Regions from separate parts of the Metabacillus sp. KH_069 genome, predicted to be linked through region 2. Evidence: a T-box and tRNA genes for the amino acid it is inferred to sense, from the RefSeq annotation. Region 2 holds a T-box; the other regions hold tRNA genes.
What was found. A T-box is a leader RNA that pairs with one kind of tRNA and senses whether it is charged. The one in region 2 lies ahead of serS (serine--tRNA ligase), so its partner is inferred to be a tRNA-Ser.

Region 1 (5,034 bases), 220 kb from region 2:
CAACCATGCACCACCTGTCACTTTGTCCCCCGAAGGGGAACCTTCTATCTCTAGAAGTGGCAAAGGATGTCAAGACCTGGTAAGGTTCTTCGCGTTGCTTCGAATTAAACCACATGCTCCACCGCTTGTGCGGGCCCCCGTCAATTCCTTTGAGTTTCAGTCTTGCGACCGTACTCCCCAGGCGGAGTGCTTAATGCGTTAGCTGCAGCACTAAAGGGCGGAAACCCTCTAACACTTAGCACTCATCGTTTACGGCGTGGACTACCAGGGTATCTAATCCTGTTCGCTCCCCACGCTTTCGCGCCTCAGCGTCAGTTACAGACCAGAGAGTCGCCTTCGCCACTGGTGTTCCTCCACATCTCTACGCATTTCACCGCTACACGTGGAATTCCACTCTCCTCTTCTGCACTCAAGTTTCCCAGTTTCCAATGACCCTCCCCGGTTGAGCCGGGGGCTTTCACATCAGACTTAAGAAACCGCCTGCGCGCGCTTTACGCCCAATAATTCCGGACAACGCTTGCCACCTACGTATTACCGCGGCTGCTGGCACGTAGTTAGCCGTGGCTTTCTGGTTAGGTACCGTCAAGGTGCGAGCAGTTACTCTCGCACTTGTTCTTCCCTAACAACAGAGTTTTACGATCCGAAAACCTTCATCACTCACGCGGCGTTGCTCCGTCAGACTTTCGTCCATTGCGGAAGATTCCCTACTGCTGCCTCCCGTAGGAGTCTGGGCCGTGTCTCAGTCCCAGTGTGGCCGATCACCCTCTCAGGTCGGCTACGCATCGTTGCCTTGGTGAGCCATTACCTCACCAACTAGCTAATGCGCCGCGGGCCCATCTGTAAGTGACAGCCGAAACCGTCTTTCCAACTTGAACCATGCGGTTCAAGATACTATCCGGTATTAGCTCCGGTTTCCCGGAGTTATCCCAGTCTTACAGGCAGGTTGCCCACGTGTTACTCACCCGTCCGCCGCTAACCTGCTGGAGCAAGCTCCAGCAAGTCCGCTCGACTTGCATGTATTAGGCACGCCGCCAGCGTTCGTCCTGAGCCAGGATCAAACTCTCCGAAGAAAATTTGCGACTCAATTTGTTGCTGACTTCAAAAATTTAAAACGTTTGGTACGCTTTTGGTTTTGTTTAGTTTTCAAAGATCATTTTTAAAAATTGGAGCGGGTGATGGGAATCGAACCCACGACATTAGCTTGGAAGGCTAGAGTTTTACCATTAAACTACACCCGCGAAAAGTATTTGTCTGGTCGGGAAGACAGGATTCGAACCTGCGACCCCTTGGTCCCAAACCAAGTGCTCTACCAAGCTGAGCTACTTCCCGGACACATAATATATAGAATGGCGCGCCCGATAGGAGTCGAACCCATAACCTTTTGATCCGTAGTCAAACGCTCTATCCAATTGAGCTACGGGCGCACTTGTTAATGTCTTGTTCATGTAATGAAGCGACTTAAATATAATACCAAGTTGTGTTCTTTTTGTCAACAACTTTTTTGAGGTTTTTTTAAAGCTCTTTTGGTGCGGCCGAGAAGAGTCGAACTTCCACGGGGTTGCCCCCACTAGGCCCTCAACCTAGCGCGTCTGCCATTCCGCCACGACCGCGAAAAGATAAAAAATGTATGGTGCGGGTGAAGGGACTCGAACCCCCACGTCAAAGACACTAGATCCTAAGTCTAGCGCGTCTGCCAATTCCGCCACACCCGCATACATTAGTTAAAATGGTGTGCCATGAAGGACTCGAACCTTCGACCCTCTGATTAAAAGTCAGATGCTCTACCGACTGAGCTAATGGCACTTACTACTATTCGCATTTAAAATAAAATGGCTGGGCTAGCTGGATTCGAACCAGCGCATGACGGAGTCAAAGTCCGTTGCCTTACCGCTTGGCTATAGCCCAATAAATGGCGGTCCCGACCGGGATCGAACCGGCGATCTCCTGCGTGACAGGCAGGCATGTTAACCGCTACACCACGGGACCAGATATGATGGTGGAGGATGACGGGCTCGAACCGCCGACCCTCTGCTTGTAAGGCAGATGCTCTCCCAGCTGAGCTAATCCTCCCAATCATTGATATGCAATTTAAAGCGATGACCCGTACGGGATTCGAACCCGTGTTACCGCCGTGAAAGGGCGGTGTCTTAACCGCTTGACCAACGGGCCAAAGACAAAAAAATAATGGCGGAGAAGGAGGGATTTGAACCCTCGCGCCGCTTACGCGACCTACACCCTTAGCAGGGGCGCCTCTTCAGCCACTTGAGTACTTCCCCATAATATGGCTCCGCAGGTAGGACTCGAACCTACGACCGATCGGTTAACAGCCGATAGCTCTACCACTGAGCTACTGCGGAATAATTAGTCATGACAGACTTCTTTTATTATATGAAGATTAGTACAAGCTGTCAAGCCTTCTTTTTATTAATGTTTTGCGTCTCTTACGACGGCTTTTATAATTTATCACAGCTTTGTATTATGAGTCAACCCCTTTTTTCATCTATGAAACAAGTTTTATTTTCCCGCCGCATTTTCCGCATACATACTTGGAAGTATCCATTCTTCTGTGCCGTTTATAAATGAACATACAAGCTCTGCACTGATACACTAATGTCTTCTTTTTTCTGACTGTCGTCTGAAGCGGCGTGCAAAATCTCGGGGCACCTACTTTCGAAAGAAGCTCTCTAAATTCAGAATCACGGTGCTTATACCCTCTGCCCTCTATATGGAGATGATAGTGGCATAGTTCATGTTTGATGATACCGGTTATCTCTTCTAATCCCTGAGCTATATACTTAGGGTTAATTTCGATGTTGTGGCTTTTTAAAAGGTATCTTCCGCCTGTTGTGCGCAGCCGGGGGTTAAAGATCGCTTTATGTACAAACTTTTTTTGAAAGTAAGTTATCGAAATCGATTCTGTCAGTTGCTGAAGCTCTGTTTCATTCATCGGTTACACCCCGCATAGTTTGTATCTCCGAACAGGACATCTTGCGCCCGCATATAGTAAGTAATACACATACTCCATTATAAACAATAAGGAGGAACGAGCAATGCCCTCATGGTTAAAAAACCAAATGCAGCGTGCGTTTTATGAAAAGGACCGCTATCAAATAAAGATGTTGAATCAATGCTGGTATTTCTATAGAAAAAAACACTGCTCATGAGCAGTGTTGGAACAACTAAATGCATTGCGTCTTTTTTCAGCAAAAACTACATTTATTATAGCTGGTTATTAAGATTTATTAGCCGAAATGGGGAATCATTCAGCTAATCCCCCATTCGAATCTGCAGCACTGCACGCATGCAGTGTTTTTCATTAACCGTTAATCATCGTCAAAGCGACCCGGCCTTTATGCTGATCTACAGAGTCCACCCATACCGTAACAACATCACCGACGGAAACGACATCGAGCGGATGTTTGACAAAAGAGTTTCTGAGCTTTGAAATATGAACGAGCCCATCCTGTTTAACGCCTATGTCCACAAACGCGCCAAAATCTACAACATTGCGCACTGTGCCCTGAAGTTCCATGCCAGTCTGAAGGTCCTCGAGTTTCAATACACCCTTTTTAAGCAGCGGCTTAGCAATTTCATCACGCGGGTCACGTCCTGGACGAACAAGAGAATCACAAATGTCTTTGAGAGTCAGCTCTCCAAGATCGATAGCTTCTGCAGTTTCTTTTATATTAATTCCCGCAATTTTTTCTCTCAGCTGCTCCGTGCCAACATCCTTCAAGGTCAGTCCCAGCATTTTCAGAAGCATTTCAACCTCTTTGTAGCTTTCCGGATGAATGCCTGTTGAGTCAAGCGGATGCTTTCCGTCAGGTATTCTCAGGAAACCTATGCATTGTTCGAACGTTTTTGCGCCAAGCCGCGGTATTTTCTTTAATTGCTTCCGGTCCTGGAACTTCCCGATTTCATCCCGCTGCTTCACAATGTTTACCGCAACTGCCTTGCTTAAGCCCGCTACATATTGCAGGAGTGATGATGATGCTGTATTGACATTCACTCCTACTTGGTTAACCACTGTTTCAACAACGAATGTAAGAGAATCATTCAGCTTCTTCTGTGTGACATCATGCTGGTATTGCCCTACTCCTACTGATTTCGGATCAATTTTAACCAGCTCTGCCAGCGGATCCTGCAATCTTCTTGCGATGGAAACTGCACTTCGTTCTTCTACCTGGAACTCAGGGAATTCTTCACGGGCCAAGTCTGATGCAGAGTATACACTTGCTCCTGCTTCGTTTACGATAATATAGGCAAGATCTGATTTTAATTCATCAATAAGATCTGCAATAAATTGTTCTGTCTCTCTTGAAGCCGTTCCATTTCCAATCGCAACCAGCTCGATGTTATTTTTTTGGATCACATCGATTAGCTTTTGCTTTGCTTCTTTTGCTTTATTGACCGGTGGATGAGGGTAAATGACGCCTATTTCCAGAACTTTTCCGGTCTCATCGACAGCTGCAAGCTTACACCCTGTCCGGTACGCAGGGTCAACCCCTAATACAACACGGCCTTTCAATGGCGGCTGAAGCAAAAGGTTGCGCAGATTTTCAGAGAAAATATGAATCGCACGATCATCCGCTTTCTCCATTAATTCTTTTCGGATCTCACGTTCAATGGAAGGCTGAATTAATCGTTTATAGGCATCTTCAATGGCTTCTATATAGACATCCTTTACCACTGTATGCTGATTTTTCAATTCATTTCTTTGAATATGAGAAGTGATCAGATCGGCCGGCGCCTGGATGGCAACTTTCAGAATTCCCTCTTTTTCTCCCCGGTTCATAGCAAGGACCCGATGCGGGACAACCTTTTGAATCGGCTCTTCGTACTCATAGTACATTTCGTATACTTTCTTCTCATCTTTTTCTTCATCTTTTGAAGAAGTGATGATTTTCCCTTTTCGGAAGGTTTGTTCGCGAATCCACTGACGGTAAGATGGCTCATCTGAAATCCACTCAGCTAAAATGTCCTTAGCCCCTTCAACTGCATCTTCCGCAGTCAAAACCTCCTGCTCTTCGTTTA
Region 2 (5,034 bases):
TATTATTATCGTGAAATGACTTCTCTATTCCCCATATATGGACGCAATACTTCAGGAATAACAACAGTTCCATCCTCCTTCTGATAATTCTCGAGGATGGCGGCAACTGTTCTGCCAATCGCAAGACCAGATCCGTTCAGTGTATGAACAAATTCAGGTTTTCCTTTAGGCTCACGTCTGAAACGGATTCCTGCGCGACGCGCCTGGAAGGCTTCAAAATTACTGCAAGATGAAATTTCGCGGTATGTTTCCTGGCTCGGTATCCATACTTCAATGTCATATTTCTTTGCAGCCGTAAATCCAAGATCTGCTGTACACATTCTAAGCACACGATAAGGCAGACCCAAAAGCTGAAGAACTTTCTCTGCATGTCCTGTCAGTTTTTCAAGCTCATCATAAGAATCTTCAGGTTTAACAAATTTCACAAGCTCTACTTTATTAAACTGATGCTGACGGATTAATCCTCTAGTATCTCTGCCTGCAGAGCCAGCCTCAGAACGGAAGCAAGAGCTGTAAGCCGCATAATTGACCGGAAGCTGATCGATAGAGAGAATCTCTTCACGGTGCATGTTGGTTACAGGCACTTCAGCTGTAGGAATTAAAAAGTAATCTTCGCCCGCAATTTTAAATGCATCTTCTTCAAATTTAGGCAGCTGGCCTGTTCCAGTCATGCTGTCACGATTTACGATATAAGGAGGCAGCACTTCTGTATAGCCGTGTTCATCGATATGCAAATCAAGCATAAAACTGATCAGCGCACGCTCGAGACGTGCACCTAAGCCGCGGTAGAAAACAAAACGGCTGCCGGTTACTTTACCCGCACGTTCAAAATCTAAGATCCCAAGGTGATCGGCAACATCCCAGTGAGGTTTTGGTTCAAATGAGAATGCAGGGACTCCTCCCCATTCACGGTGAAGAATATTATCGTCTTCCGTTTCGCCTACAGGCACACTTTCATGCGGAATATTTGGAATAGACAGCATTAACGTTTCAAGCTCTGCTTCAACCCGGCGAAGCTCATCGTCCATTTCTTTCACGCGGTCGCCAACTTCACGCATTTCCTTGATTAAATGATCGGCATCTTGTTTTTCACGCTTTAAAACAGCAATTTGCCCTGAAACTTCATTTCGCTTGCTTTTAAAAACTTCTACTTTTGAAATCAGTTCACGGCGTTTTTGATCAAGCTCCTCGAACTTGCTGAAGTCCCCTAAATCCTCTCCGCGATGAGACAGCTTTTCTTTTACTTCTTCAAAGTTAGCGCGCAAATATTTAATATCCAGCATGACAAAACTCCTTTTAATGTTTTTTTGCAAATAAAAAACTCCCGTCCCCTGGTAAAGGGACGGAAGTTATATCCGCGTTGCCACCCTAATTGAAGGCAGATTGCCTTCCTCTTAAGCAGGATAACGGCCTGTACCGGAAATGTCTACTCTCCGAAGATTTCAACATCTCATTCAAGGATGGATTCACAAGGATCTAACACCGATTTTCACCAGCCACCGGCTCTCTAAGAAAGAAGCACTTGCTACTATTTCCTGTCGTCATGTTTTTCATGTTCAATTAAGTAATTCATAATTTACTACAAGTTTGATACGGTTGCAAGGTTTTTATACACTTAATTTCGCTTTTGTATTTTTAACCATGCGCACAAACATCCCAGTCATCCGGTGATCATCTGTTAATTCAGGATGAAACGAACAGCCCAGGAACTGTCCTTGACGTGCTGCAACGATTCTTCCGTTATGTTTAGACAGAATTTCCACGTCTTCTCCAACTTCGACAATATGAGGAGCCCTGATAAACACACCAACGAAATCTTCAGCAACATCCGTAATATTCAGTTCTGCTTCAAAGCTTTCACGCTGACGCCCAAATGAGTTTCTCTCAACGGTAACATCCATTACTCCAAGATGTCCTTCGCTGTAACCCACAATGTTTTTAGCAAGAAGAATTAAGCCTGCACAGGTTCCAAACATCGGCTTTCCCTGCTCAGCGAAAGCTTTCAGCGGACCCATGAACTCATATTTATCAATCAGGCGTCGCATCGTTGTGCTCTCTCCGCCTGGCATAATAAGACCGTCCAATTCATCAAGCTGCTCAGGACGCTTAACAACGACTCCTTCAGCACCGCTTGCCTCTATTGATCGGATATGTTCTCTTACAGCACCTTGAAGGCCTAATACACCAATTTTAAGCATTGTATTCTACTCCTTTATCATTACCAGCCGCGCTCTTGCATTCTGTTCTCAGGAAGCAAAGTTGAGATCTCAATGCCTTTCATTGCTGTTCCAAGTCCCTTTGAAAGACTTGCAATCAATTCATAGTCCTGATAGTGAGTTGTTGCTTCAACGATCGCACGGGCAAATTTTGCAGGGTTTTCTGATTTGAAGATACCTGAACCTACGAATACACCGTCTGCTCCTAATTGCATCATTAGAGCAGCATCTGCCGGAGTTGCAATTCCGCCTGCTGCAAAGTTTACAACCGGAAGGCGTCCCTCATGCTTGATTTGAAGAAGAAGCTCATAAGGCGCGCCTAACAGCTTCGCTTCTGTCATTAATTCATCCGTGCTCATTCCAATGATTCTGCGAACTTGGCCATTTACTTTACGCATGTGGCGAACAGCCTCAACGATATTTCCTGTACCAGGCTCGCCTTTTGTGCGAAGCATAGAAGCTCCCTCAGCAATACGTCTAGTAGCTTCACCTAAATCACGGCATCCGCAAACAAATGGAACTGTATAATCACGTTTATTTAAATGATACTCTTCATCAGCAGGAGTCAATACTTCACTTTCATCAATGTAATCGACACCCATCGCTTCTAATATGCGAGCTTCCACGATGTGGCCAATACGTGCTTTTGCCATAACTGGAACCGTTACAGCTTTCATCACTTCTTCAACAATTGTAGGATCTGCCATACGGGCAACTCCGCCTGCAGCACGAATGTCAGCAGGAACGCGCTCAAGTGCCATTACAGCAACTGCTCCAGCTTCCTCAGCGATCTTTGCTTGCTCTGCATTGACTACGTCCATAATGACGCCGCCTTTTTGCATTTCTGCCATTCCGCGTTTTACACGATCTGTACCTGTGTTATTCATTCTATATCCCCCTCATATTATGTAAAATTTCATTTTGCACATATAGCTTATTCTATCCTAAGTTATTAAAAAATCCTATCAAAATTAAAGGGATTATTAAAACAATTCGCACAAAGAAAAGCGGAGCCGACTGTTTAGCCCCGACAGACAGATAAGAATCCGGCAGTGAAGGCGCTTTTTGCCTTTGCTGACGGATTTGTTCTGACTGAGGGGTTAGGAGGCGGAGCTAGACAATGAGAAAAGTGGAACCGCCCGTTTAGCTCCGACAGACAGATAAGAATCCGGCAGTGAAGGCGCTTTTTGCCTTTGCTGACGGATTTGTTCTGGCCGAGGAGTTGGGCGGTAGAGCTAGACAATAAGAAAAGCGGAACCTCCCGTTTCGCACCTAATATATCAAAATATGAAAAAAGACTTACTCATATTGAGTAAGTCTTCTTTCAATTAAAACCAGCCTGTCACAGTGTCTGTCACCGTTCCCCAAAGACCGCCGAAGAATCCGCCGATTCCTCTCATGGATAAAACAAACCAATTGGCTTTTTCAACACCGCTTTTTGTGACGATATCAACATTAGCATCGCTTTTTTCTTCTAAGAAGCCCAGATTTTGGCCTTTACCTTTGTACTTTACTGTCATATAGCCGATTTTTTCGCCTTTTTTGACAGGAGCCTGTACTTCATTGTCTGCATTGACCTTCTTTTGATCAAAGACGTAGTTTGGCTCATATGATTCTTTTTCACCGTTCTTAACAACAAGGTTAAGAGGCTCTTTTGTTGCTACAGCTACTTCTTTTTCTTTTCCTTTCACAACGGAGAGGTCAGATTTATTTTTGATTTGATAGTTTTCAGGATAAACTTCTTCCATCTTGAAATTGTTATATGCATAATCGATCATTTTTTTCGTTTCTTTAAAACGAGGAGTATGAAGGCTGCCGTCATCACTTGCAGCGTTTAAGACGACAGTAATAACGCGCATGCCGTTTCGTTCAGCAGTTGCTGTAAAAGAAGAACCTGCTGATTTAGTAGAACCTGTTTTTAAACCGTCTACACCTTCTGTTTCAAATAACAAGCCTTTAAGCATCCAGTTCCAGTTATCCATTTTGATAGCATCTTCTGTGCCTTCTCTGAATATTTTTCTTGGAGTACTTGCTGTCTCTAATACTTCTGGATAATCATTTATTAATTTTTGAGAAAGCAGCGCCATATCGCGTGCTGACATTTTATTCTCGGCATCTGCTGTCGTGCCATCAGGATGCATTCCTGCTAGATCTCCATTTTCTAAACCTGTTGAGTTTACAAATTCGAAGTTTTTAAGACCAAGCTCTTTAGCTTTTTCATTCATTAATTTCACGAAATTAGACTCAGATCCTGAAACGATTTCTGCTAAAGCAATAGCTGCTCCGTTTGCAGAATAAATGCTCATTGCTTCATAAAGCTCTTTTACATTGTATGTACCGTCTTTTCGTAATGGGACGTTGGACAGTCCGCGGTTTTGTGAAATTCTATAGACATAATCACTTGGGGTGTATGTTTGATCCCACTTGATTTTCCCTTTATCAACTGCTTCAAGAACTAAATATTCTGTCATGATTTTAGCCATACTTGCAATCGGAAGCAGATCGTCTGCATTTTTCCCGTATAGAATTTTACCTGTAGACGCTTCTACTAAAATTGCACCTTTTGCATTCACTCCAACTGCATCATTTTCTGCCGCAGATGCCTGTGCTGCCGGCAAAATAACTGTTACTGCCAGAACAGCAGCTAACAGCACGGACAGCAAACGCTTAAACTTCATGTTGCTCAAATTCATAACCTCCACCGTTTTTTTATCTATTTTTATATTCAATTATTGACCTGAGTGACAAACAACAAAGTCGATTTTATCACACTATGATCAAAAAAAATAGACAGAGTCTGAGACTCTGTCCTAAAGAT
Region 3 (5,034 bases), 910 kb from region 2:
TTCAATCAGAAGGAAGGATTACCTTTTTTGTAAGCGCTTCTACTTATTGACATGATATGTCATGAATCAGCATTCATTTTTCAAAAAACTATTCTTTTAAAATGATGTCGAATGAGGAAACGAAAGAAATAAGGATAATCGAAGAATTTGGCGAAATGAACATCAGTCAAATATACTAAAAAAATCAATATACGTAAGAAAATACAGGAATTTCTAACAGGATATTCTAATTGTGTATTTTGAGTAAGTTATATCACAAAAATAGTTAATTCGACAAAATGAGTAAGAATTGTCGAAATCTTTTTATTCTTCATTTTCGTTTATTCTTTATTACCATTACTTATACCTCTCTTTAATATATTTCAAACCTTATTCGATAAAATATTTATAAAGATTTATATTATTTGTTGAAAATATATTTTAAGTTCATGAAAGAGAAAATGAATCATTTTTTTACATGACTTTTTCTGAAGATTTTAGTTAAGAGGTTAATTGGAGAGTTAGAGAGCTTTGGAAGATAGTTGGAGACTAGTTAAAAGTTAAGTGTTTCATCAAGGCACTTGCATAAACGGCCAAAGGCAACTATAAGAGCTTATTGTTTGTAGAATATTGACTGAAGGGTTAGTTAGGAGTGGTTCCATACAGGCGCAGAGAAAGGATAGGAGATGGTTGAGACAGATAGTAAAGGGGATGGGTTCATATAACCTTTAAGTATTAAAAGATTCTCTTACACAACTTTTAAAATTAAAAGGCTGTATTTTCATAGATTGTTGTTTTCGAGTATAAATGTTGTCCGTTACTTTCTGCTGCAGGAACTTGCTTTCTGCGATCCTGTTGGGAGCCTACCCGGCTTGCCTACTGGTTTTATGGTCTGAGGACAAAAATCCAGAATGGCAGCTGTAAAATGGAATCAAATACGCTGTTTGAGGACAAATATCCAGAATGGCGGCTGCGAAATGGAATCAACAACGCTGTTTGAGGACAAATATCCAGAAAGGCGGCTGCAAAATGGAATCAATCATTTCCCTCTGTTTCCCGCAGGAATCAAGTTCCTTTCGCTACAATCCACTTAAAGTTTTTAACATTTAGTCTAATAGCAACTATATTTACGAACAGAGCCAATTAAAAAGAGTGCTGCACTATGTGCAGCACTCTTTCAAGTATGACCCGTACGGGATTCGAACCCGTGTTACCGCCGTGAAAGGGCGGTGTCTTAACCGCTTGACCAACGGGCCAAAAACAAGGCTTTCTGGCGGAGAAGGAGGGATTTGAACCCTCGCGCCGCTTACGCGACCTACACCCTTAGCAGGGGCGCCTCTTCAGCCACTTGAGTACTTCCCCAGATATGGCTCCGCAGGTAGGACTCGAACCTACGACCGATCGGTTAACAGCCGATAGCTCTACCACTGAGCTACTGCGGAATAATATTGAAACCTTATTTCTCCAAAACAGAAATGGTGGGCCTAAATGGACTCGAACCATCGACCTCACGCTTATCAGGCGTGCGCTCTAACCAGCTGAGCTATAGGCCCATTATGGAGCGGGTGATGGGAATCGAACCCACGACATTAGCTTGGAAGGCTAGAGTTTTACCATTAAACTACACCCGCAATATGAATATAAAAATGGGGCGACTGATGGGAATCGAACCCACGAATGCCAGAGCCACAATCTGGTGCGTTAACCACTTCGCCACAACCGCCACTATTATATTTGTTTAGCATTTACAACATTAAAGTAAATGGTGGCTTGGGACGGAATCGAACCGCCGACACAAGGATTTTCAGTCCTTTGCTCTACCGACTGAGCTACCAAGCCATTTTATAATTTGTAGTACAATAATGTTACATTCTTGAAACCTTCGCCCAAATTTCAGAAAGCTTAGCCAAGAAGCGGCTCAATTTGTGCGCTGATGCTTATGCTTCGAAGCTTATTCGATCGTGCTCTACCGACTGAGCTACCAAGCCATTTGTATGGATAAAAATTTTTACTAACCTTTACATAAAGTAAAAATGGCGGTCCCGACCGGGATCGAACCGGCGATCTCCTGCGTGACAGGCAGGCATGTTAACCGCTACACCACGGGACCATTTGGTTGCGGGGACAGGATTTGAACCTGCGACCTTCGGGTTATGAGCCCGACGAGCTACCAGACTGCTCCACCCCGCGACAATATTAATTAAGTTCATTTAATCCGATTATTATGCTGCGAATCAATCGGCTTGCTGAAGTAAGTTATTCCACTTATCAAAATAAAAATGGAGGAGGTAGAGGGATTCGAACCCCCGCGGGATTTGACTCCCCTGTCGGTTTTCAAGACCGATCCCTTCAGCCGGACTTGGGTATACCTCCGAATGACTAAATAGAATGGTGGACCTTGTAGGACTCGAACCTACGACCGGACGGTTATGAGCCGTCTGCTCTAACCAACTGAGCTAAAGGTCCTTTTTTGGTAGCGGCGGAGGGAGTCGAACCCACGACCTCACGGGTATGAACCGTACGCTCTAGCCAGCTGAGCTACACCGCCCCAGGAACAAAGTCAATTAATTCTATTTAATTGGTGGAGCCTAGCGGGATCGAACCGCTGACCTCCTGCGTGCAAGGCAGGCGCTCTCCCAGCTGAGCTAAGGCCCCTAATTAAAAGTTGGAAATGGTCGGGAAGACAGGATTCGAACCTGCGACCCCTTGGTCCCAAACCAAGTGCTCTACCAAGCTGAGCTACTTCCCGTATATGGCGCGCCCGATAGGAGTCGAACCCATAACCTTTTGATCCGTAGTCAAACGCTCTATCCAATTGAGCTACGGGCGCATGTATAAAATAAGTGGTGCCGAGGACCGGAATCGAACCGGTACGGTAGTCACCTACCGCAGGATTTTAAGTCCTGTGCGTCTGCCAGTTCCGCCACCCCGGCGAAAGCAAGAGCGGAAGACGGGATTCGAACCCGCGACCCCCACCTTGGCAAGGTGGTGTTCTACCACTGAACTACTTCCGCAAAATATGATGCGGGTGAAGGGACTCGAACCCCCACGTCAAAGACACTAGATCCTAAGTCTAGCGCGTCTGCCAATTCCGCCACACCCGCATATTAAGGAAAAATGGTGTGCCATGAAGGACTCGAACCTTCGACCCTCTGATTAAAAGTCAGATGCTCTACCGACTGAGCTAATGGCACTTAATTAAGAAAACACTCTTTAGTTTTGCAAGACACCCAAATCTCAGAAAGATTATTCAAGAAGTGGCTCGATTTGTGTGCTGAAGCATAAGTATCGAAGATTACTCGATCATGCTCTGCCGACTGAGCTAATGGCACATATTCAAACATTTTGATTCGGATTAAGACCGAATGGTGCCGGCAAGAGGACTTGAACCCCCAACCTACTGATTACAAGTCAGTTGCTCTACCAATTGAGCTACACCGGCATATAAAGTAAGAAATACAATATGGTTTTAAGCTTGTTAAAGTCGTCCTGATCTCAGGAAGCCTAGATAAGCAGCGTGTTAATAACAAGAATAAATGGTGGAGGATGACGGGCTCGAACCGCCGACCCTCTGCTTGTAAGGCAGATGCTCTCCCAGCTGAGCTAATCCTCCGCTTGAATATTTTTGTCATTAGCCTGGCAACGTCCTACTCTCACAGGGGGAAACCCCCAACTACCATCGGCGCTAAAGAGCTTAACTTCCGTGTTCGGCATGGGAACGGGTGTGACCTCTTTGCCATCATCACCAGACATAGTGACAAAAATTATTATACTATGAAATCCGAAGATTTCAAGCTTTTTTTTCGAAAGAAGTTATTCTTTCAAAACTAGATAACGTTTGATAACAAGTTTCACTTAAATGTTACACTTTATTAGACTGTGGTTAAGTCCTCGAACGATTAGTATCTGTCAGCTCCACACGTCACCGCGCTTCCACCTCAGACCTATCAACCTGATCATCTTTCAGGGTTCTTACTCACTTACGTGATGGGAAATCTCATCTTGAGGGGGGCTTCATGCTTAGATGCTTTCAGCACTTATCCCTTCCGCACATAGCTACCCAGCGATGCCTTTGGCAAGACAACTGGTACACCAGCGGTGCGTCCATCCCGGTCCTCTCGTACTAAGGACAGCTCCTCTCAAATTTCCTGCGCCCACGACGGATAGGGACCGAACTGTCTCACGACGTTCTGAACCCAGCTCGCGTACCGCTTTAATGGGCGAACAGCCCAACCCTTGGGACCGACTACAGCCCCAGGATGCGATGAGCCGACATCGAGGTGCCAAACCTCCCCGTCGATGTGGACTCTTGGGGGAGATAAGCCTGTTATCCCCGGGGTAGCTTTTATCCGTTGAGCGATGGCCCTTCCATGCGGAACCACCGGATCACTAAGCCCGACTTTCGTCCCTGCTCGACTTGTAGGTCTCGCAGTCAAGCTCCCTTGTGCCTTTACACTCTGCGAATGATTTCCAACCATTCTGAGGGAACCTTTGGGCGCCTCCGTTACATTTTAGGAGGCGACCGCCCCAGTCAAACTGCCCACCTGACACTGTCTCCCAGCCCGATCAGGGCTGTGGGTTAGAATTTCAATACAGCAAGGGTAGTATCCCACCAATGCCTCCACCGAAGCTGGCGCTCCGGCTTCCAAGGCTCCTACCTATCCTGTACAAGCTGTACCAAAATTCAATATCAGGCTACAGTAAAGCTCCACGGGGTCTTTCCGTCCTGTCGCGGGTAACCTGCATCTTCACAGGTACTATAATTTCACCGAGTCTCTCGTTGAGACAGTGCCCAGATCGTTACGCCTTTCGTGCGGGTCGGAACTTACCCGACAAGGAATTTCGCTACCTTAGGACCGTTATAGTTACGGCCGCCGTTTACTGGGGCTTCGGTTCAAAGCTTCGCTTGCGCTAACCTCTCCCCTTAACCTTCCAGCACCGGGCAGGCGTCAGCCCCTATACTTCGCCTTGCGGCTTCGCAGAGACCTGTGTTTTTGCTAAACAGTCGCCTGGGCCTATTCACTGCGGCTTTTCAGGGCTATGAACCCTAAAAAG
Region 4 (5,034 bases), 620 kb from region 2:
GGCTATGCCGCCTCAACTATTGGAGCGGAAGACGGGATTCGAACCCGCGACCCCCACCTTGGCAAGGTGGTGTTCTACCACTGAACTACTTCCGCAAATCGCTTTGTAATGTAGTTTATGCAGGAGCTGCACAAAGATGACTCTTAATGAAAAATGGCTGGGCTAGCTGGATTCGAACCAGCGCATGACGGAGTCAAAGTCCGTTGCCTTACCGCTTGGCTATAGCCCAAAACAAAAATAAAAACCCTATTAAGTAAAAAAAAGGGGCGACTGATGGGAATCGAACCCACGAATGCCAGAGCCACAATCTGGTGCGTTAACCACTTCGCCACAACCGCCATTATACTATATAAGATTAATTAAATTGGCAGGGGTAGTAGGACTCGAACCCACACCGGAGGTTTTGGAGACCTCTGTTCTACCTTTAAACTATACCCCTATATTCTTTTTATGAAAATGGTGGAGGGGGACGGATTCGAACCGCCGAACCCGGAGGGAGCGGATTTACAGTCCGCCGCGTTTAGCCACTTCGCTACCCCTCCACACTGTAAGTGGTGCCGGCAAGAGGACTTGAACCCCCAACCTACTGATTACAAGTCAGTTGCTCTACCAATTGAGCTACACCGGCATTTAAGTGTAAATGGTGGCTTGGGACGGAATCGAACCGCCGACACAAGGATTTTCAGTCCTTTGCTCTACCGACTGAGCTACCAAGCCATTTTATAATTTGTAGTACAATAATGATACATTCTTGAAACCTTCGCCCAAATTTCAGTAAGCTTAGCCAAGGAGCAGCTCAATTTGTGCGCTGATGCTTATGCTTCGAAGCTTATTCGATCGTGCTCTACCGACTGAGCTACCAAGCCATTTTATTCTTTTTTAATTAAGAATGGCGGTCCCGACCGGGATCGAACCGGCGATCTCCTGCGTGACAGGCAGGCATGTTAACCGCTACACCACGGGACCATTTGGTTGCGGGGACAGGATTTGAACCTGCGACCTTCGGGTTATGAGCCCGACGAGCTACCAGACTGCTCCACCCCGCGACAATAATAAATGAAGTTTTTGTGCTGCTGTATTCAGTAAAGATGGTGGAGGATGACGGGCTCGAACCGCCGACCCTCTGCTTGTAAGGCAGATGCTCTCCCAGCTGAGCTAATCCTCCGCAGTGAAAATGATGTTGGTGACCCGTACGGGATTCGAACCCGTGTTACCGCCGTGAAAGGGCGGTGTCTTAACCGCTTGACCAACGGGCCATTTATATAAATAGTGGCGGAGAGCAAGGGATTCGAACCCTTGAGACGGGTTACCGCCTACACGATTTCCAATCGTGCTCCTTCGGCCACTCGGACAGCTCTCCAAAATGGCTCCGCAGGTAGGACTCGAACCTACGACCGATCGGTTAACAGCCGATAGCTCTACCACTGAGCTACTGCGGAATAATATTTTCACTAGCCTGGCAACGTCCTACTCTCACAGGGGGAAACCCCCAACTACCATCGGCGCTAAAGAGCTTAACTTCCGTGTTCGGCATGGGAACGGGTGTGACCTCTTTGCCATCATCACCAGACATAGTGACAAAAATTATTATACTATGAAATCCGAAGATTTCAAGCTTTTTTTTCGAAAGAAGTTATTCTTTCAAAACTAGATAACGTTTGATAACAAGATTCACTTAAATGTTACACTTTATTAGACTGTGGTTAAGTCCTCGAACGATTAGTATCTGTCAGCTCCACACGTCACCGCGCTTCCACCTCAGACCTATCAACCTGATCATCTTTCAGGGTTCTTACTCACTTACGTGATGGGAAATCTCATCTTGAGGGGGGCTTCATGCTTAGATGCTTTCAGCACTTATCCCTTCCGCACATAGCTACCCAGCGATGCCTTTGGCAAGACAACTGGTACACCAGCGGTGCGTCCATCCCGGTCCTCTCGTACTAAGGACAGCTCCTCTCAAATTTCCTGCGCCCACGACGGATAGGGACCGAACTGTCTCACGACGTTCTGAACCCAGCTCGCGTACCGCTTTAATGGGCGAACAGCCCAACCCTTGGGACCGACTACAGCCCCAGGATGCGATGAGCCGACATCGAGGTGCCAAACCTCCCCGTCGATGTGGACTCTTGGGGGAGATAAGCCTGTTATCCCCGGGGTAGCTTTTATCCGTTGAGCGATGGCCCTTCCATGCGGAACCACCGGATCACTAAGCCCGACTTTCGTCCCTGCTCGACTTGTAGGTCTCGCAGTCAAGCTCCCTTGTGCCTTTACACTCTGCGAATGATTTCCAACCATTCTGAGGGAACCTTTGGGCGCCTCCGTTACATTTTAGGAGGCGACCGCCCCAGTCAAACTGCCCACCTGACACTGTCTCCCAGCCCGATCAGGGCTGTGGGTTAGAATTTCAATACAGCAAGGGTAGTATCCCACCAATGCCTCCACCGAAGCTGGCGCTCCGGCTTCCAAGGCTCCTACCTATCCTGTACAAGCTGTACCAAAATTCAATATCAGGCTACAGTAAAGCTCCACGGGGTCTTTCCGTCCTGTCGCGGGTAACCTGCATCTTCACAGGTACTATAATTTCACCGAGTCTCTCGTTGAGACAGTGCCCAGATCGTTACGCCTTTCGTGCGGGTCGGAACTTACCCGACAAGGAATTTCGCTACCTTAGGACCGTTATAGTTACGGCCGCCGTTTACTGGGGCTTCGGTTCAAAGCTTCGCTTGCGCTAACCTCTCCCCTTAACCTTCCAGCACCGGGCAGGCGTCAGCCCCTATACTTCGCCTTGCGGCTTCGCAGAGACCTGTGTTTTTGCTAAACAGTCGCCTGGGCCTATTCACTGCGGCTTTTCAGGGCTATGAACCCTAAAAAGCACCCCTTCTCCCGAAGTTACGGGGTCATTTTGCCGAGTTCCTTAACGAGAGTTCTCTCGCTCACCTTAGGATTCTCTCCTCGCCTACCTGTGTCGGTTTGCGGTACGGGCACCTCTCACCTCGCTAGAGGCTTTTCTTGGCAGTGTGGAATCAGGAACTTCGGTACTAAATTTCCCTCGCCATCACAGCTCAGCCTTATATGAGAAGCGGATTTGCCTGCTTCTCAGCCTAACTGCTTGGACGCGCATATCCAACAGCGCGCTTGCCCTATCCTCCTGCGTCCCCCCATTGCTCAAATGGTGAGGAGGTGGTACAGGAATATCAACCTGTTGTCCATCGCCTACGCCTTTCGGCCTCGGCTTAGGTCCCGACTAACCCTGAGCGGACGAGCCTTCCTCAGGAAACCTTAGGCATTCGGTGGAGGGGATTCTCACCCCTCTTTCGCTACTCATACCGGCATTCTCACTTCTAAGCGCTCCACCAGTCCTTACGGTCTAGCTTCAACGCCCTTAGAACGCTCTCCTACCACTGTTCGTAAGAACAGTCCACAGCTTCGGTGATACGTTTAGCCCCGGTACATTTTCGGCGCAGAGTCACTCGACCAGTGAGCTATTACGCACTCTTTAAATGGTGGCTGCTTCTAAGCCAACATCCTGGTTGTCTAAGCAACTCCACATCCTTTTCCACTTAACGTATACTTTGGGACCTTAGCTGGTGGTCTGGGCTGTTTCCCTCTTGACTACGGATCTTATCACTCGCAGTCTGACTCCCAAGGAGCAAGTCTTTGGCATTCGGAGTTTGACTGAATTCGGTAACCCGATGAGGGCCCCTAGTCCAATCAGTGCTCTACCTCCAAGACTCTCATACTTGAGGCTAGCCCTAAAGCTATTTCGGAGAGAACCAGCTATCTCCAGGTTCGATTGGAATTTCTCCGCTACCCACACCTCATCCCCGCACTTTTCAACGTGCGTGGGTTCGGGCCTCCATTCAGTGTTACCTGAACTTCACCCTGGACATGGGTAGATCACCTGGTTTCGGGTCTACGACCACGTACTAAAACGCCCTATTCAGACTCGCTTTCGCTGCGGCTCCGTCTCATCAACTTAACCTTGCACGGGATCGTAACTCGCCGGTTCATTCTACAAAAGGCACGCCATCACCCATTAACGGGCTCTGACTACTTGTAAGCACACGGTTTCAGGATCTTTTCACTCCCCTTCCGGGGTGCTTTTCACCTTTCCCTCACGGTACTGGTTCACTATCGGTCACTAGGGAGTATTTAGCCTTGGGAGATGGTCCTCCCTGCTTCCGACGGGATTTCTCGTGTCCCGCCGTACTCAGGATCCACTCTGGAGGGAACGAAGTTTCGACTACAGGGTTTTTACCTTCTCTGACGGACCTTTCCAGGTCGCTTCATCTACCCCGTTCCTTTGTAACTCCGTATAGAGTGTCCTACAACCCCAAGAGGCAAGCCTCTTGGTTTGGGCTAATTCCGTTTCGCTCGCCGCTACTTGGGAAATCGCGTTTGCTTTCTCTTCCTCCGGGTACTTAGATGTTTCAGTTCCCCGGGTCTGCCTTCAATATCCTATGTATTCAGATAAAGATACTGTTCCATTACGAACAGTGGGTTTCCCCATTCGGAAATCTCTGGATCAAAGCTTACTTACAGCTCCCCAAAGCATATCGGTGTTAGTCCCGTCCTTCATCGGCTCCTAGTGCCAAGGCATCCACCGTGCGCCCTTCATAACTTAACCTAAATGGTCAGCCGCATCTAAGATGCGTTTCGCATTTCGTTGTTTGTTTAGACATAAATGTCTAGAAAATCACTAATTATGGTAAGCGTAAATCTCAGTGAATTACTTGTTATCAATTACGTTATCTAGTTTTCAAAGAACAACCGACAAATCAGAAGATTTGTCTTCTATCATATAGAGAGAATGATCTCTCAAAACTAAACAAAAACCAAAAGCGTCCTCATATATTCCTTAGAAAGGAGGTGATCCAGCCGCACCTTCCGATACGGCTACCTTGTTACGACTTCACCCCAATCATCTACCCCACCTTAGGCGGCTGGCTCCTTGCGGTTACCCCACCGACTTCGGGTGTTGCAAACTCTCGTGGTGTGACGGGCGGTGTGTACAAGGCCCGGGAACGTATT

Region 1: it encodes a tRNA-Ser, which carries the amino acid that the T-box ahead of serS (serine--tRNA ligase) is inferred to sense. The anticodon was not compared.
Region 3: it encodes a tRNA-Ser, which carries the amino acid that the T-box ahead of serS (serine--tRNA ligase) is inferred to sense. The anticodon was not compared.
Region 4: it encodes a tRNA-Ser, which carries the amino acid that the T-box ahead of serS (serine--tRNA ligase) is inferred to sense. The anticodon was not compared.

What each region holds. Positions count from the first base shown of each region.
Region 1 covers NZ_CM174460.1:243,855-248,888, reverse strand. The annotation lists rRNA gene AC3ISE_RS01455 (16S ribosomal RNA) at 1-1,070, opposite strand, end outside; tRNA gene AC3ISE_RS01450 (tRNA-Gly) at 1,165-1,238, opposite strand; tRNA gene AC3ISE_RS01445 (tRNA-Pro) at 1,253-1,329, opposite strand; tRNA gene AC3ISE_RS01440 (tRNA-Arg) at 1,348-1,424, opposite strand; tRNA gene AC3ISE_RS01435 (tRNA-Leu) at 1,525-1,610, opposite strand; tRNA gene AC3ISE_RS01430 (tRNA-Leu) at 1,629-1,712, opposite strand; tRNA gene AC3ISE_RS01425 (tRNA-Lys) at 1,728-1,803, opposite strand; tRNA gene AC3ISE_RS01420 (tRNA-Gln) at 1,831-1,905, opposite strand; tRNA gene AC3ISE_RS01415 (tRNA-Asp) at 1,911-1,986, opposite strand; tRNA gene AC3ISE_RS01410 (tRNA-Val) at 1,995-2,070, opposite strand; tRNA gene AC3ISE_RS01405 (tRNA-Glu) at 2,098-2,169, opposite strand; tRNA gene AC3ISE_RS01400 (tRNA-Ser) at 2,186-2,276, opposite strand; tRNA gene AC3ISE_RS01395 (tRNA-Asn) at 2,283-2,357, opposite strand; gene AC3ISE_RS01390 (SprT family protein) at 2,501-2,947, opposite strand; gene cmpA (cortex morphogenetic protein CmpA) at 3,051-3,164, shown strand; gene AC3ISE_RS01380 (Tex family protein) at 3,317-5,034, opposite strand, start outside.
Region 2 covers NZ_CM174460.1:21,185-26,218, reverse strand. The annotation lists gene serS (serine--tRNA ligase) at 6-1,283, opposite strand; T-box leader at 1,336-1,551, opposite strand; gene pdxT (pyridoxal 5'-phosphate synthase glutaminase subunit PdxT) at 1,608-2,198, opposite strand; gene pdxS (pyridoxal 5'-phosphate synthase lyase subunit PdxS) at 2,219-3,103, opposite strand; gene AC3ISE_RS00090 (serine hydrolase) at 3,545-4,909, opposite strand.
Region 3 covers NZ_CM174460.1:3,542,354-3,547,387, forward strand. The annotation lists tRNA gene AC3ISE_RS17825 (tRNA-Glu) at 1,164-1,235, opposite strand; tRNA gene AC3ISE_RS17830 (tRNA-Ser) at 1,251-1,341, opposite strand; tRNA gene AC3ISE_RS17835 (tRNA-Asn) at 1,347-1,421, opposite strand; tRNA gene AC3ISE_RS17840 (tRNA-Ile) at 1,456-1,532, opposite strand; tRNA gene AC3ISE_RS17845 (tRNA-Gly) at 1,537-1,610, opposite strand; tRNA gene AC3ISE_RS17850 (tRNA-His) at 1,627-1,702, opposite strand; tRNA gene AC3ISE_RS17855 (tRNA-Phe) at 1,743-1,818, opposite strand; tRNA gene AC3ISE_RS17860 (tRNA-Asp) at 2,014-2,089, opposite strand; tRNA gene AC3ISE_RS17865 (tRNA-Met) at 2,093-2,169, opposite strand; tRNA gene AC3ISE_RS17870 (tRNA-Ser) at 2,260-2,352, opposite strand; tRNA gene AC3ISE_RS17875 (tRNA-Ile) at 2,369-2,445, opposite strand; tRNA gene AC3ISE_RS17880 (tRNA-Met) at 2,451-2,527, opposite strand; tRNA gene AC3ISE_RS17885 (tRNA-Ala) at 2,559-2,634, opposite strand; tRNA gene AC3ISE_RS17890 (tRNA-Pro) at 2,652-2,728, opposite strand; tRNA gene AC3ISE_RS17895 (tRNA-Arg) at 2,733-2,809, opposite strand; tRNA gene AC3ISE_RS17900 (tRNA-Leu) at 2,824-2,912, opposite strand; tRNA gene AC3ISE_RS17905 (tRNA-Gly) at 2,922-2,993, opposite strand; tRNA gene AC3ISE_RS17910 (tRNA-Leu) at 3,003-3,083, opposite strand; tRNA gene AC3ISE_RS17915 (tRNA-Lys) at 3,098-3,173, opposite strand; tRNA gene AC3ISE_RS17920 (tRNA-Thr) at 3,346-3,421, opposite strand; tRNA gene AC3ISE_RS17925 (tRNA-Val) at 3,517-3,592, opposite strand; rRNA gene rrf (5S ribosomal RNA) at 3,614-3,729, opposite strand; rRNA gene AC3ISE_RS17935 (23S ribosomal RNA) at 3,859-5,034, opposite strand, start outside.
Region 4 covers NZ_CM174460.1:637,113-642,146, reverse strand. The annotation lists tRNA gene AC3ISE_RS03375 (tRNA-Cys) at 1-12, opposite strand, end outside; tRNA gene AC3ISE_RS03370 (tRNA-Gly) at 21-95, opposite strand; tRNA gene AC3ISE_RS03365 (tRNA-Gln) at 155-229, opposite strand; tRNA gene AC3ISE_RS03360 (tRNA-His) at 266-338, opposite strand; tRNA gene AC3ISE_RS03355 (tRNA-Trp) at 366-439, opposite strand; tRNA gene AC3ISE_RS03350 (tRNA-Tyr) at 458-542, opposite strand; tRNA gene AC3ISE_RS03345 (tRNA-Thr) at 553-628, opposite strand; tRNA gene AC3ISE_RS03340 (tRNA-Phe) at 642-717, opposite strand; tRNA gene AC3ISE_RS03335 (tRNA-Asp) at 891-966, opposite strand; tRNA gene AC3ISE_RS03330 (tRNA-Met) at 970-1,046, opposite strand; tRNA gene AC3ISE_RS03325 (tRNA-Val) at 1,090-1,165, opposite strand; tRNA gene AC3ISE_RS03320 (tRNA-Glu) at 1,182-1,256, opposite strand; tRNA gene AC3ISE_RS03315 (tRNA-Ser) at 1,271-1,360, opposite strand; tRNA gene AC3ISE_RS03310 (tRNA-Asn) at 1,365-1,439, opposite strand; rRNA gene rrf (5S ribosomal RNA) at 1,455-1,570, opposite strand; rRNA gene AC3ISE_RS03300 (23S ribosomal RNA) at 1,700-4,630, opposite strand; rRNA gene AC3ISE_RS03295 (16S ribosomal RNA) at 4,866-5,034, opposite strand, start outside.